DNA from 4 places in the Tardiphaga sp. 172_B4_N1_3 genome. Region 2 is predicted to be linked to each of the others. Evidence: riboswitches for the same ligand, from Rfam matches in the RefSeq annotation. Region 2 holds a riboswitch; each other region holds the start of a gene.
The links. Region 2 has a riboswitch for cobalamin ahead of AB7783_RS24205 (TonB-dependent receptor). Riboswitches for the same ligand answer to the same signal wherever they lie in the genome.
Positions count from the first base shown of each region.

Region 1: another riboswitch for cobalamin. It lies ahead of metE (5-methyltetrahydropteroyltriglutamate--homocysteine S-methyltransferase); the one in region 2 lies ahead of AB7783_RS24205 (TonB-dependent receptor).
Region 3: another riboswitch for cobalamin. It lies ahead of AB7783_RS14860 (TonB-dependent receptor plug domain-containing protein); the one in region 2 lies ahead of AB7783_RS24205 (TonB-dependent receptor).
Region 4: another riboswitch for cobalamin. It lies ahead of AB7783_RS29110 (ribonucleoside-diphosphate reductase subunit alpha); the one in region 2 lies ahead of AB7783_RS24205 (TonB-dependent receptor).

Region 1 covers NZ_CP197238.1:1,459,749-1,463,639, reverse strand. Annotated here, with positions in the region: gene metE (5-methyltetrahydropteroyltriglutamate--homocysteine S-methyltransferase) at 1-1,952, opposite strand, end outside; cobalamin riboswitch at 2,057-2,268, opposite strand; gene AB7783_RS06615 (peptidoglycan DD-metalloendopeptidase family protein) at 2,437-3,840, opposite strand.
Region 2 covers NZ_CP197238.1:5,100,119-5,104,009, forward strand. Annotated here, with positions in the region: gene AB7783_RS24205 (TonB-dependent receptor) at 1-1,373, opposite strand, end outside; cobalamin riboswitch at 1,549-1,737, opposite strand; gene AB7783_RS24210 (alkaline phosphatase D family protein) at 1,882-3,435, shown strand; gene typA (translational GTPase TypA) at 3,668-3,891, shown strand, end outside.
Region 3 covers NZ_CP197238.1:3,132,517-3,136,407, forward strand. Annotated here, with positions in the region: gene AB7783_RS14850 (O-acetylhomoserine aminocarboxypropyltransferase) at 1-764, shown strand, start outside; gene AB7783_RS14855 (alpha/beta fold hydrolase) at 768-1,556, shown strand; cobalamin riboswitch at 1,603-1,806, shown strand; gene AB7783_RS14860 (TonB-dependent receptor plug domain-containing protein) at 1,839-3,836, shown strand; gene AB7783_RS14865 (FecCD family ABC transporter permease) at 3,830-3,891, shown strand, end outside.
Region 4 covers NZ_CP197238.1:6,172,266-6,176,156, reverse strand. Annotated here, with positions in the region: gene AB7783_RS29110 (ribonucleoside-diphosphate reductase subunit alpha) at 1-2,198, opposite strand, end outside; cobalamin riboswitch at 2,318-2,532, opposite strand; gene AB7783_RS29105 (hypothetical protein) at 2,722-2,907, shown strand; gene AB7783_RS29100 (GlxA family transcriptional regulator) at 2,914-3,879, opposite strand.

The sequences.
Region 1 (3,891 bases), 3.6 Mb from region 2:
CGCAGCGGAAGCCCTTCACGGAGTGCCGCTTCGTCGATCTGGATCATACCGGCGCCAGCCTTTTCCAGATCGAGCACCTCATCGCGTATCGCGAGCGCGATCTGGCGACACGCGACTTCGCGGGGAATGTCGTCACGCACGAATGACCAGTTCAGAATCGTGACGGGCCCTGTCAGCATCGCCTTCATCGGCCGCTCGGTGAGCGACTGCGAGTACTGCCACCATTCGACTGTCATCGGATGCGGCCGGGACACGTCGCCGAACAGCACAGGTGGCCGCACGCAGCGGGAACCGTAGGACTGCACCCAGCCGTATTTGGTGAAGGCGAAGCCGGCGAGCTGTTCGCCAAAATACTGCACCATGTCGTTGCGCTCGAACTCGCCATGCACCAGCACGTCGAGACCGATGTTCTCCTGCCAGCGCACTGCCCTCGCCGTTTGGTTCTGCAGGAACGTCTTGTAGGCGGCATCGCTGAGCGTGCCCCTAACATGGGCCCCGCGAGCGTTTCTCACTTCCGCGGTCTGCGGAAACGAGCCGATGGTCGTGGTCGGAAATGCCGGCAGCTTGAAGCGCCGATGCTGCTCGCTCGTGCGCGTGGCAAAATCGCTGCTGCGACGACGCATAGTCGCATCAACAGAAGCGACGCGTTTGGTGACAGCAAGATCGTGGATCTTCGACGATGCGACCCGCGCGGCTGCCGCCGCATCCGACGCAGCGAGCTTTGCGGCGACATCCGCGCGACTGCCAGCCAAGGCGGATCCGAGCGCCGCCAGTTCCTCCATTTTCTGGACTGAAAAGGCCAGCCAGCTTTTGACGTCCGGATCGAGATCAGTCTCAAGGCTGAGATCGATCGGCACATGTAGCAGCGAGCAGGACGGCGCGAGCTCAACGCGATCCCTCCCCAGGAGATCGACCATGGGCTCCAACCCATCGAGCAGACTGGACAAATCGGACCGCCAGATATTGCGGCCATCGATCACGCCCAGCGAGAGGATCATGTCCTTCCGCGCCTTCGCAGCGACTTCATCGAACTGGTCCTGCGCGCGGACCAGATCGAGATGAAGCCCGGCGACGGGAAGCGACAGGGCCAGATCGAGGTTGTCGCCCAGCTCACCAAAATACGTGTTCAGCATGATCCTGAGTTGCGGAACCGCTTCGGCAAAAGCCGCATAAGTCTTTTGCAGCGCCTGCCGGGCGGGCGCGTCGAGATCGAGCACCAGACACGGCTCATCCAGTTGCACCCATTCGGCGCCGCTGTCGGCTAATTCCCCGAGCACCTCGACATAGACGGGCAGCAATCGATCGAGCAGCGTCACCGGGTCGAATGACGCATCCGCGCTCTTGGCCAGTTTGAGATAGGTCACGGGCCCAACCAGCACAGGTCGTGTCTGATAACCCAGCGATCTCGCCTCCTCGTACTCCTTGATCGGCTTGCGCGATGCGAGACTGAAGGTCTGATCCTGCGCCAGTTCAGGCACCATGAAATGGTAGTTGGTATCAAACCATTTGGTCATCTCCTGTGCTGGTACGCCTTGCGACGTATCATGCGTATGAGAGCCGTGCGTGCAGGCCTCGTCATGCGCATCGCCTTGTGATCCACGCGCCATGGCAAAGTAGGTCGCGAAGGAAACGTCTCCTCCCTTCCAGCCATAGACCTTCGGAATGGCGCCTACCATGACGCTGGTATCGAGTACCTGATCGTAGAATGAGAAGTCGTTCGACGGCATAACCGTGATCCCGAGCGACTTCTGACGTGCCCAGTTTGCGGCACGCAGCCCGACGCCGACATCGATCAGCGCATTCTCGTCGATTGCACCGGACCAATAGCTTTCCAGCGCCATCTTGAGCTCACGCCGCGGACCGATCCGTGGCGTTCCCAACGTAGCAACAGGAAGCGAGGACGTAGATTTGGCAGAAGACTTGGAAGAAGTAGACTTTGACACAGTAGACATGGCTTAACCCCAATGATTGGGGGCAAAAGGCCAAAGTGACACGTCTGGATTCCACGACGGCAGTCGCGGAATCGCAACCGCACCACCGGGACACCCCGCCCGAGGACGTTTATGTTGTCGAGGCAGGTCTCCTGGCTTGCGGGTCAATGCTGCCGTCCGGCCTTCCCAAAACCTTTGCGGGTCTCAGTGACTTTAATGGACAGCGGCTCACCGCTTACAGTTGCGGGGGCAGCTCCGGCCTTGGCTTAACGCCTCACCGGCTTCCCTCTTAGCTTCGGGCAAACCTTCCCGAAGAACCACGACATGTCCACATATGGGCAACATCGCGCGGCAGTCAACCGAGCTTGCGCGCGCAAGCTGCCCACTCGCAGCAGCGCGTTGAAGACTCCGGAGCTGGAGTGGGCCGTAGCCCCGAGATCAAACGCATCAAGCCCGGCACGAGGCCGGGCTTGCTTAAATGCGAACTACACTTCGTGGATTGCGCTTACGCCCCGTTGAGGAACTGCAGCGGATCGACCGGCGACGAGCCCTTGCGGATCTCGAAGTGAAGCTGCGGCGAAGTAACCTCACCGGACTGGCCGGACTTGCCGATCACCTGACCGCGCTTGATGGTCTCGCCACGCTTCACCATCAGCTCACTCGCATGGGCATATGCGGTGACGTAGCCGTTGGAGTGACGAACGAGGACCAGATTGCCGTAACCCTTCAGCTCGTTGCCGGAATAGGCAACGACGCCATCTTCGGCAGCCTTGATCGGCGTGCCTTCCGGCACGGCGACGTTGATGCCGTCGTTGGACTTGCCATTGGTCTTGGCGCCGTAGCCTGTGACCACGCGGCCGCGCACCGGCCAACGGAACGTCGGCAAAGCGCCGGTTGCGTCAGCGGCTTTAGTCGGCGATTCCGGCGCGGTTTCTTCAGGCGTCGTCGTGGCACTTGCCAGGCGGGCCTTCTGTGCGGGTTCGGCAGACGCAACACGGGCCACGGCAGCGGACGTGACCGCGCCAGCCGGAGCGGCCGTCACGGCTGCGACGGGCGCAGCGAGCGGCGCGGCTACAGGAGCTGCGTTGGCCGTACGCGCACCGGGTACCGTGATCTTGGAGCCGAGCTTCAATTGGGCAGTCGGCGCCAGACCATTGGCGCGCGCGAGTTCGGCGACCGACACGTTGTTCCGACGCGAGATGCTCATCAGCGTATCGCCGCGATTGACGAAATGCGTGGTCGATGTGCCGACGGCAGGTTTGCTCGGAGCAGCAGCAACGGCCGGAGTTGCCGCGGCGCCCTGACGCGGAATGATCAGCGACTGGCCGGGCGACAGCGCGCGCGGCCCCTTGTAGCCATTGGCCTGCAGGATCGCAGCCGACGAGACGTTGTAGCGTTTCGCCAGACCATCGAGCGTATCGCTGGTGCCGACGATGATCGAGGTGCCGCCATCACGGGCAAGGCCGTTGGTCGCTGCAACCGAGCGCGGTGCCGTGGAGCCGGTGGTTTCGATCGGCGCACGTGCGGGCGGCGGCGTATACATACCGTTGCCGCCCCCGCTGACGGGAGCAGCCGATGCAACCGGACGGGCTGTCGGATAGGACTGCGGCGCCGAGATCGGCGGCGGCAAAGGCTGGGATTGATACTGCGGCTGCGGATTATAGGCCGGGCGCTGATACTGCGGCAGCTCCTGGCGCTCGACCGGCGCGCGCGGTGCTCGCTGCGGCACCGAGCCGGTGGTTTCGCCTTGCCAGCCAAAGCCACGGGACTGACCTGAGTCAAAATTTGGATTCTGAGATAGCCGTGTCTGCATGTCGGCGCTGCAGCCGGCAAAACCGATAGACATCAGCGCCAGCACCGCGACCTGCGGAGCGCGGCGCGAGTAAAGCAACTCGACAACGCTGGACATTGGTTACTCACTCATACGCAACAAACAACTGAATTGAGTAAACACCGTCTC
Region 2 (3,891 bases):
ACCGACAACCGGTTCTCGGCGAACACCGCGTACTGGTTGGTCACGCTGGAGAAGTCCGACGTGAGCGGATCGGGACTGAAGTACAGGCCAGGATTGAAATTGATGGCGTCGACCGACGACGATCCACCATAGGGCGAGTTGGTCGAGCGCTTGAAATCTATGCGGTTGACGTCGAAACCGGCGACGAATTCGTTGGCCATCCCGAGCACATGGCCCTTGAACGTGGCGTCGAAGCGGTCGCCGATCTGTTGCTGGTCGTGGAAGATTTCCAGATAGGTGCTGCGGTCGATCAGGCCGGTGGCCGGATTGAACGCATAATTTTCGAGCTCTTTCCAGTGCCGCTTGCTGTACAGGTAGTACAACGTGTTGCGGATCGAGATGCCGTCGGCCACTTGCCACTCGGTCTTCACCTGATTCCAGCTATCCTGCCAGCGGATGGTGCTGTCGCCTACATTGTAGTTCTTGAAGCGCAGCGCCGGATCGAACTGGCCGTTGATCAACGGCGTGCCGAAATAGCGCATCGGCTGGCGATCGCCGTAGTCGGTCGAGATCGTCCAGACCACGTCTTCGGTCTGCTTGACCTGCACGGCAGCATGCAGCGCTATGTTCGAGCTGTTGCCGCGGTCGACCCAGCCGTCCGACATGTTGCCGGTGGCGGTGATGCGATAGGCGACGTCCTTGTTGATCGGACCGCCGCTGTCCACGGCGATGCGGCGTTCCATGTTGCTGTCGAGCGATATCTCGGCCTGATTGCGCGGAATCCATGATGGCATCTTCGAGATGATGTTGATCGCGCCGCCGACCGCGCCTTCGCCGAACATCACGGAGGCCGGACCGCGCAGCACCTCGATACGCTCGGTGGACCAGGTGTCGAACGGAAAGTTCACGGTGCCCGCGCCGACATAGAGCCGCGTGCCATCGAGCAGTATCTTCACCGAATCCGTGCCGGAGAAGCCGCGGGTGCTGTAGGCGACGCCGCCATTGCCCGGATCTCCGATGGCGGTGATGCCGGTGGCGTTCTGCGTCACCGCGTCGAGCACGTTCTGCTGGCCGCGTTCGGCCATGGTCTCGGCGGAGATCACCTCGACGCTGGCCGGCGTCTGCAGGCGCGTCAGGCCGAGGCGGCTGCCGGTGGATGTGGTGCCAGTGAGGTTGAGCGTCGGCGCTGCGAAGACGGGGCCTGTCGGCGTGGCAACCGGCGCGCCGGTATTGGCGGCGACATTGCGCTGCTGCCGCGAGCGCGCAGCGCGCGATGCATTGCCGTTCGTGGCGCGGCGTGCGCGTTGAGGTGTCGCTGACGGCTGAACGACAACAGGATCGAGCGTCTGGCTCGACTGTGAGGTTTGCGACCAGCTTTCGCTCGGACACAACAAGCAGGAGAGAGCAACAGAATAAAGAAAGGGAGTATGTCGCTTCAATGCAACGGGAGAAACGGAGGTCATGAACAGGACTCGCGGTTACGTGGCACGTCACCGCAAACCAAGTCGCCCCGCCGCTTTCAAACAGGCAGTGTGACTTCCACCAGGACACCCCGCCCAATGTGCTCGCGTGTGACCACGACTGGCGGCAGGTCTCCTGGCTCGCGGGTCAGTGCCTGTCGCCGCCTTCCCAGGTGAACACCCAGTGGCTCTTGGCGCAGGCTCGCCGCTTACAGTTGCGGGGGCAGCCGCGGAATCGGGGGATCCCCTCACCGCATTCCCTTTTGATCCCCGAAGGGAACCGTCGCGTTCACGTTAAGGTGAAATTTCCAAATGTGTCAATCAAGCTGCCAGCCATTCGCAACTTGCTTTGGCGGGTGTTGATATTGCGCATCACCTGTCATCGCAGCGTCAAGCGATCTGCCTAGAGCCACTGGTGCCAGAGCCAGGATCAGGAGTTCGCATGGCACTACGTTTATCCCGTCGTCGCTTCCTCGCGCACTCAGCCGCAGCAGGCGCAAGCTTCCTTGCGATGCCCTATCTCAGCCGCGCCGCCGATCGCCCGGTGGTGTCACATGGCATTCAGTCCGGCGATGTCGGGACGAACAGCGGCAAGATCTGGTCGCGCGCGGATCGGCCGGCGCAGATGATGGTGGAAGTCGCCACCACCGAATCCTTCAGCAATGCGCGCATGTTGCCGCCGATGGCGGCGCTGCCCGAAACCGATTTCACGGCGAAGCTGCTGCTCGACAATCTGCCCGCGGGACAGGACATCTTCTACCGCGTCAAATTCCGCGATCTCTCGCATACCGACATCGTTGGCGAGCCGGTCATCGGTCGCTTCCGCACCGCGCCAGCTGATCGCCGCGATGTGTCTTTCGTTTGGGGCGGCGATGTCGCAGGCCAAGGCTGGGGCATCAACGCCGAGGATGGCGGCATGGTCACCTATGCCACCATGCGCAAGCATAATCCGGATTTCCTGATCCATTCCGGCGATACGATCTACGCCGACGGCCCGATCCTGCCTGAAGCAAAATTGCCGGATGGCACGATCTGGAAGAACACCATCACGGTGCCGGAGAAGGCGAAGGTCGCCGAAACGCTCGATGAATTCCGCGCCGCGCACAAATACAATCTGCTCGACGATAATGTCCGCGCCTTCAATGCGCAGGTGCCGATCTTCGGCCAGTGGGACGATCACGAGGTCACCAACAACTGGTCTTCATCGAAGCAGTTGCCCGCGTCCTACAAGGAGCGCGACGTCACGCTGCTGGCGGCTCGCGGTGCGCGTGCCTTTCACGAGATGTATCCGATCTCGATCAATCCGAACGAGCCTGGCCGCGTCTATCGTACGCTGAATTACGGCCCGCATCTCGATGTCTTCATGCTGGACGAGCGCAGCTATCGTGGGCCCAACGGCCCGAACCTGCAGGAGAGCTATGGTCCCGATGCGTATTTCGTCGGTCCGGAGCAGATGGCCTGGCTGAAGCGCGCATTGATGGCCTCGAAGGCGACCTGGAAGGTCATCGCCTCGGATATGCCGATCGGCCTCGTCGTCTATGACAACGCCGCCGACAAAACCGGGTCTGAGGCCATCGCGCAGGGCGACGGACCAGTGCGGGGCCGCGAGCTGGAAATCGCCGATATCCTGCGCTTCATCAAATCGGCCGGTATCCGCAACACGGTCTGGCTGACCGCCGACGTGCATTACACGGCGGCGCATTACTACAATCCGGAAAAGGCGCAGTTTCAGGATTTCGAGCCGTTCTGGGAGTTCGTTTCGGGCCCGTTTCACGCCGGAACTTTCGGGCCGGCGGCGCTCGACAATACCTTCGGTCCTGAGGTCCGTTTCGTGAAGGCGCCGGGGCCCGATAAGCAGAATTTGCCCCCGTCGGCCGGCATGCAGTTCTTCGGTCACGTCAAAATCGACGGCCAAAGCGGCCAAATGACCGTTACCCTGCGGGATCGGGCCGATATGGCCCTTTGGGCCACGGTTCTGGACCCGAAATTGGGCTAACCATTTGGCAGATTCGCATTGTTTTTCGGCGATTTCCCCCTATATTGCGCCGCAACGCGTCCGAGTACCCGGCCCCTTCTGGCCGGGTTTGCTTTTGGAGGGATTGCCCCAGCGCGTTTTCAGACGAGGCAGTTATCGAACGCGCTCGAGCGCAAGGCATAAGCCTTTTGTTGTCGAGCATGTCTTGTTGAACCCGCTCAAGGGCACCCAGACCGTAACCAGAAGAAGACCTATGAACCTTCGCAACATTGCTATCATCGCCCACGTTGACCACGGCAAAACCACTCTCGTGGACAAGCTGCTGCAGCAGTCGGGCACGTATCGCGACAATCAGCGCGTCCAGGAACGCGCGATGGATTCGAACGACATCGAAAAAGAGCGCGGCATCACCATTCTCGCCAAGTGCACCTCGGTGCTGTGGGATGAAGTCCAGATCAACATCGTCGACACCCCGGG
Region 3 (3,891 bases), 2.0 Mb from region 2:
CGAAGATTCCGCTGCTGATCGACAATACTTTCGCGACGCCATTCCTGTCGCGGCCGATCGAACTCGGCGCCGATATCGTGATGAACTCCGCCACCAAATGGATCGGCGGCCACGGCATCGCTATCGGCGGCGTCATCGTCGATGGCGGCCGCTTCGACTGGCACGCATCCGGCAAATTCCCGCAGCTGACCGAACCCTATGCCGGCTATCACGGCATCGTCTTCGACGAGCAGTTCGGCAATGCCGCCTTCATCATGCGCGCCCGCACCGAAGGCCTGCGCGATTTCGGCGCGTGTCTCTCGCCGACCAATGCATTCCAGCTGCTACAGGGTGTCGAGACGCTGGGCATTCGCATGGAGCGCCATATGGCCAATACGCATGCGGTGCTGGCGGCGCTCACGGCCAACAAGGCGGTCGACTGGGTGCTGCATCCGTCGCTAGAGAACCATCCGGATTACGAACTCGCGAAACGCCTGCTGCCGCGCGGCGCCGGCTCCATCGTCTCGTTTGGTATCAAGGGCGGCCGCAATGCCGGCCGCAAATTCATCGAAGCGCTGAAGCTGACCAGCCATCTCGCCAATGTCGGCGACGCCAAGACACTGGTCATTCATCCCGGCAGCACCACGCATCAGCAGATGGATGCGGAGCAGCTCAAGGCCGCCGGCATCGGCGAGGAGCTGATCCGTCTCTCCATCGGCATCGAAGCCGCCGATGACATCATCGATGACCTCGCGCAGGCGCTGCGCATCTCGCAAAAGGGCTGAGCGATGCAACTCACCGTCAACGGTCACGAGACCTATATCGCGAATGGCGGCCGCACCTTCGATCCATCGCTCCCGGTCGTCGCGATGATCCACGGCGCCGGCTTCGATCACTCGACCTGGGCGCTGCATACGCGCTGGTTCGCGCATCATGGCTTCGCCGTGCTGGCGCCGGATCTGCCCGGCCATGGTCGCTCAAAGGGTGAAGCGCTCACGACCATCGCCGATCTCGCAGACTGGACAGCAGCATTGATCGAGGCTGCGGGCGCAAAGACTGCACGGCTGATCGGCCATTCCATGGGCTCGCTGATTGCGCTGGAGACCGCAGCGCGGCATCCCGGTAAAGTCACACGCCTCGACCTGATGGGCACGGCAGGGACGATGACCGTCGGCCCGGATCTGTTGAAGGATGCCGAAGCCAATCAGCATTCCGCTATCGATATGGTGTCGATCTGGGGGCTCGGCTTTCGCGCCGAACTCGGCGGCAGCCTCGCGCCGGGGTTGTGGATGCATAGCGGTGCGCAGCGCGTGCTCGAGGCCACAAGGCCGGGCGTGCTGTTCGCCGATCTCAACGCCTGCAATACATACCAGAATGCGCTGACCGCTGCGGGCCAGCTTGAAATCCCGGTCACGCTCATCCTCGGCGAACGGGACATGATGACTCCTGCCAAGGCCGGCAAGACCCTGGCCGCCGCATTGAAAAACGCCCGCACGGTGATTCTGCCGGGTACGGGCCACATGATGATGGTCGAACGTCCCGACGACGTGCTCGCCGCGCTACAGCACGAGCAATAGAGTCCACAACGCGGTGATGGCTGTTGCACCGCGCTGCGCGCTGTGCTTCCTGTCTGTCGTTATCGGTGCCTCCGCGAGGAGGTGAAACGGGAATGCGGTGCGGGGAAATATCCCCTATGCCGCGGCTGCCCCCGCAACTGTAAGCGGCTATTCCAGGTCCACAAAGCCACTGAATTTGCATCGCAGATTCGGGAAGGCGGACCGGGAGACCACCGCGAGCCAGGAGACCGGCCGGTAACGAGTTTCACACTCGTTCGACGGTGGGTCGACGGAAGGGGTTAAATGACTATCCGGAATTTGGCCGCAGGCACTGCGGCCGTTGTTGTTCTGTCCTGCTCTCACAGTGCTGCGCATGCGCAGTCCAGTGCCGAGCAGCTCTCCGAAATCGTGGTGACGGCGGACAGAGCACCCGAACAACTCAATCGCACTGGCAGCTCGATCAGCGTCGTCTCAGGCGAAACCATTGCGACCAGCAATCCCGGCTCTCTGGTCGATGCGCTGCGCACCGTGCCCGGTCTCGACATCACCGAAACCGGCGGCCCTGGCGGCACCACCAATGTCCGCCTGCGCGGCGGCAACACTGGCCAGACGCTGGTGATGATCGACGGCATCCGCGTCAACGATCCCACGGCGGCGTCCGGCGATTTCGAATTCGCCATGTTCACGCCTTCGGCGATGGAGCGCATCGAAGTCCTGAAGGGCCCGCAGAGCGCACTCTATGGATCAGACGCCATGGGCGGCGTGATCAATATCATTACCAAGAAGGGCTCGGGCCCTGCGCAAGTCAACGTGCGCACCGAAGCCGGCAGCTATGGCACTGTCATGACGCAGGGATCGCTGACCGGCTCCAACGGTCCGTGGTCCTACGCTTTCACAGGTGGCGGTCAGCATTCGAACGGTTTCTCGCGCTTCGGCTATCGCATCCCTCAGTTTGAAGCGCTGTACCCCAATCTCGAACGCGACGGCTTTGATCGCGTCGGCGGATCGGCCAGGATCGGCTACGATGCCGGCGAAGGCATCCGGCTGGAATCCGGCTTCGTGTCATCCTTCACGCGAGCCGCCTATGACGGCACTTTCAGTCCGACGTCGAAAGCGGTGCAGCTTCCCGACACGCCTTCAAATGTCACGCGCCTGCTTCAAACCGTTTACGGCCGCGTCTCACTGGATTCATTCGGCGGCATTCTCACGCATAATGTCACCGTGTCGAACACGCATACCGAGCGTTCGAACTACGACGTAACCTATCGCACCAACATGCTGCCGCAGAACACCACGACCAATATTCTCGACTACAATGGTGACAGCCTCGGCGCAGAATATCAGGCAAACCTGAAGCTCGGCGCATTTGGCTCGCTGATCTACGGCGCCAAGACGCAGAGCGAGACAGCAAAGACCTACACGACCGCCATCCTGCCGATACCGGCCGCTATCACACCCGCGCTGGCGAAACGCCAAGATACCAATTCGGTCTTCGCGCTGTGGTCGGTCCCCGTAGGCGAACGTCTCAACATCACATTGGGCGGCCGCGTGGACGACGTCGTGGATGTCGGGCGCTTCGAGACATGGCGTGCCACGGCCGCCTATACGATTACAGAAACCAGCACCAAGTTCCACGCCAGCGCAGGTACCGGCGCCAAGGCACCGACACTGTTCCAGCTGTATTCAACGGCAAACGGCACGCCGACGCTCAGCCCGGAGCAAAGCTTCGGCTACGACGCCGGCGTCGATCAGAGCCTTTTCAACGGCCGCGTGGTGGTCTCGCTGACGGGCTTCTCGAACGACTACAGCAATCTGATCAACTTCGTGACGCCGACGGGAAGCCCCGGTTCGTGTCCCGTTGCCCAAACCACAGGCTGCTACATCAACGTCGCACGCGCCGAAACGAATGGTCTCGAAGTTGGCGCCAATGTGGACGTTATTCCGGGCCTGATGAAGTTCAACGCAGCCTACACCTACCTGCACGCGCAAGATCTCGGCAATGATACAGTGCTGGCACGGCGCCCGAAGAACTTCGCCCGCTTCGCGCTCACGATTACGCCGACCGACAAGTGGATGATCGAGCCGCGCGTCACGACCGTGTCGAAGCGCTTCAGCAGCGCCAATCAAGTCGGTCAGGTGGATGCCTATACCCGCGTCGATCTCTATACCGAGTACAAAATCGATGCGAACTGGAAGGTCTTCGCCCGCGGCGAGAACATCCTGAATGAGCATTATCAGGAAGTGCTGAACTTCGGCACCACGGGGCCTGCGGCTTACGCAGGCTTCAACGCCACATGGTGACCGCAGCGCCAGCAGTACGCCGCCGGACGATCGCGACCATCGCGCTCGTCGGTCT
Region 4 (3,891 bases), 1.1 Mb from region 2:
GAGTCGATCGGCAGGATGCCACGGCTCCACAGCGATCCGTCGAAGGACGGATAGCGGCCGCGCTCGGCGGCAAGATCCACCGATGCCGAGATCGAATGGAAGGCAATCGCCTCCATGCTGGTGTCGGCAAAGGCCACGGCCGCATCCGACGCCATCGCGATGCCCTGCGCCTGCAGTGCATCCTGGAAGCCCATCAGACCGAGACCGACCGGACGATGCTTGAGGTTGGAACGGCGCGCTTCCGGGATGGTGTAGAAATTGATGTCGATGACATTGTCGAGCATCCGCATCGCCGTGGTCACGGTACGCTTGAGCCTGATGTGATCGAGACCATCCTTGCCGATATGATTGAGCAGGTTGACCGAGCCGAGATTGCAGACCGCGACTTCATCGTCCGACGTATTCAGCGTGATTTCCGTGCAGAGATTCGACGAGTGGATGACGCCGGCATGCTGCTGCGGCGAGCGCAGATTGCAGGGATCCTTGAAGGTGATCCAGGGGTGGCCGGTCTCGAACACCATGGTCAGCATGCGGCGCCACAGGTCAGTCGCACGCACTGTCTTGAACACGCGGATCTCGCCGCGCGCAGCTTTTTCCTCATAGGCTGCGTAGCGCTCGGCAAACGGCTTGCCATAGAGATCGTGCAGTTCCGGCGTCTCGTCCGGCGAGAACAGCGTCCATTCGCCATCAAGCTCGACGCGCTGCATGAAAAGATCCGGCACCCAGTTGGCGGTGTTCATATCGTGGGTGCGGCGGCGGTCGTCGCCGGTGTTCTTGCGGAGATCGAGGAATTCCTCGATGTCGATGTGCCAGGTCTCGAGATAGGCGCAGACTGCGCCCTTGCGCTTGCCGCCCTGGTTGACGGCGATGGCCGTATCATTGGCGACCTTCAGGAATGGCACGACGCCCTGACTCTCGCCATTGGTGCCCTTGATATGCGCGCCGAGACCGCGCACCCGAGTCCAGTCATTGCCGAGACCACCGGAATATTTCGCCAGCAGCGCATTGTCCTTCACCGACTTGAAGATGCCGTCGAGATCGTCCGCCACCGTGGTGAGGAAGCAGGACGACAGCTGCGGCCGCTGCGTACCCGAATTGAACAGCGTCGGCGTCGAGGCCATGAAGTCGAACGACGACAGCAGATTGTAGAATTCGATGGCGCGGGCTTCGCGGTCGATCTCGCGCAGCGCGAGGCCCATGGCGACGCGCATGAAGAAGGCCTGCGGCAGTTCGATGCGATTGCCCTGCACATGCAGGAAGTAGCGGTCATAGAGCGTCTGCAATCCCAGGAACTGGAACTGAAGGTCCCCTTCCGGCTTTAGCGCGGCGGCGATGCGCTTGAGATCGAAGCGCGCGAGTTCGGGATCGAGCAGCTCGGCCGCAATGCCGGTCTTGATATAGGCGCCGAAATATTCAGCGTAGCGCGTGGTCATGTCGGCCTGCGACGCGTGGGTCGGCGTGGCCCCGACAAAGGACAGGACTTCGGTACGCAGTTTGTCGAGCAGCAGGCGGGCGCTGACAAAGGTGTAATTCGGCTCCTGCTCCACCAGCGTGCGCGCGGCCATGATGCCGGCCAGTGCCAGCTCATCCAGCGTGATGCCGTCATAGAGATTGCGGCGGGTTTCCTCGAGCACCGGGGCGGCATCGACGCCGTCAAGGCCGGCGCAGGCCTCGTTGACGATCAGCGCCAGACGCGCCGAATCGAGCGGGGCGCGGGTGCCGTTGGCGAGCGTGACATGCAGCACCGGTGCGGTGGAGACGAGCGCCGGCTTCGCGGCCAGTTCTTCGGCGCGGGTGCGAGCGCGCTCCTCGCGGTACAGCACATAGGCGCGCGCCACCTTGTGGTGCTCGCTGCGCATCAGCGCCAGTTCGACCTGATCCTGGACGTCCTCGATATGGAAGGTGCGGCCTTCACCGACGCGGCGCGTCAATGCAGCCACGACTTCGCCGGTCAGTTGTTCCACCGCCTCATGGACGCGGCGCGAGGCCGCTGCCGTGTGGCCCTCGACGGCCAGAAAGGCCTTGGTCATCGCGACGGAAATCTTGCTGCCGTCGAAGGGCGACACCGTGCCGTTGCGCCGGATGATCTGCATTGAGGGTTCGCGCGCAGGCGCAGCGAGCGTTTCCGGCGACAGTTGAATCAGCGGCGCATGAGCCGCATCGCGTCCGTTGGACAAAACAGAAGAGGAAGTAGGCATCGGCAAGACCCCGTGTGATGCATCAAGCAATGGGGGCTGGGGCCGAAAGGACGCTGCAAAATACACGGCGGAGATCCGCCGGCATTGCCTGCAAGCGACCGCTGGGACACCCCGCCCATGGACGTTCTGGTGTCGCGGCAGGTCTCCTGGCTCGCAGGTCAATGTCTGTTTCAGCCTTCCCGATGCTTGCGCATCAGTGACTTCAATCGAAACAGACTCACTGCTTACAGTTGCGGGGGCAGCGCCGGAATATGACGCAAAACAGCGTCTTTACCGGCTTCCCTCTTAGCCACCAAGTCTTGCGACCAGGCGGACCGTGACATCTACATTTGGTGTGACCCGCGGTGAAGTGTCAAGCGAGCATTGGCGCCGAACGCAACAAATTCGGTAGGGCTGTTGGTTCAGTGGACAACCGCTTGCGTGGCGGAAACCGCGGGGTCGTTGGCGGTTTCTGCACGATGCGATTCGTTGCCGCCGAGCACCGCGAAGCGCAGAACATCGTGATCAACCGATGGAGGATGCGATGCGCGACCTGATGACGACCACTGAAAGGATCAACTTCAGCGCTTTCGTAGAGCGAGCCGGTGCGCTCACGGCGTTCGAGACGAGGGATCAGATCGCCCGGCGCCGCCTCGACGAGATGCTGAACGAAGCGCTGATGGACAGCTTTCCTGCGAGCGATCCGATTTCTTCGCTGCAACTCGCCTGAGCAGAATCAGACCGCGCGAAAGCTGGCCCGATACTGGCTGGGCGTCAGGCCCAGCCGTCGCACGAAGACCTGACGCATATGTTCGGCGGTGGTGAAACCGGATTCATAGGCCACGACCTTGAGCGGCAGATCGCTGCCTTCGAGGCGGTTGCGTGCCGTGTCGATCCGGGCGCCCTCGACAAAATCTGCCGGCGTCATTTTGGTCTCGAGCTTGAACACCCGCGCGAAGGTGCGCGCGCTCATGCCCGCCACATCGGCCAGTTCATCCACGCTGTGTGCGTCACGCAGATGCGCCATCACATGGGCATGGACTCGCGCGATCGGCGAGTCCGGCTCGGCCGGCGGTACCAGATAGGGACTGAATTGCGACTGGCCACCCTGGCGCTGCGCCACCACAACCAGACGCTTGGCTACGGCCAGCGCGACATCCGCGCCATGATCTTCCTGGACCAGTGCGAGACCGAGATCGATCCCTGCGGTGACGCCGGCCGACGTCACCAGCGCGCCATCGCGGCTATAGATGCGATCGAACTCCACATGCGCCTTGGGGAAACGCAACGCCAATAGCGGCGCATTCTGCCAGTGCGTCGTCACAGTCTTGTCGTCGAGCAGGCCTGCATGGCCGAGCGCGAATGCCCCGGTGCACACCGAACCGTAACGCCCCGCTTGGAGCGCCGCATTGGCCAGCCACTCTGTAAGCTGCGGGTCGGGCTCTGCCGTCGGCAGCCCAGACCCGCCGGCCACCAGAACCAGATCCCAGGGCTTGTCCGCATCACTGAACGCCAGATCGGCCGATATCCGCAAACCGTTCGATGCACGCAGCGGCGCGCAGTCTGCAGCGACAAGTGTGATGTCGTAGCCGTCGCCCGGCGCAACGAAGCCATTGGCCTCCATGAACACATCAAGCGGACCGGCTACGTCCAGCGACTGGACGCCCGGAAAGATCGCAAGAGCAACGGTCTTCATGGTGATGCTTCATTCCGA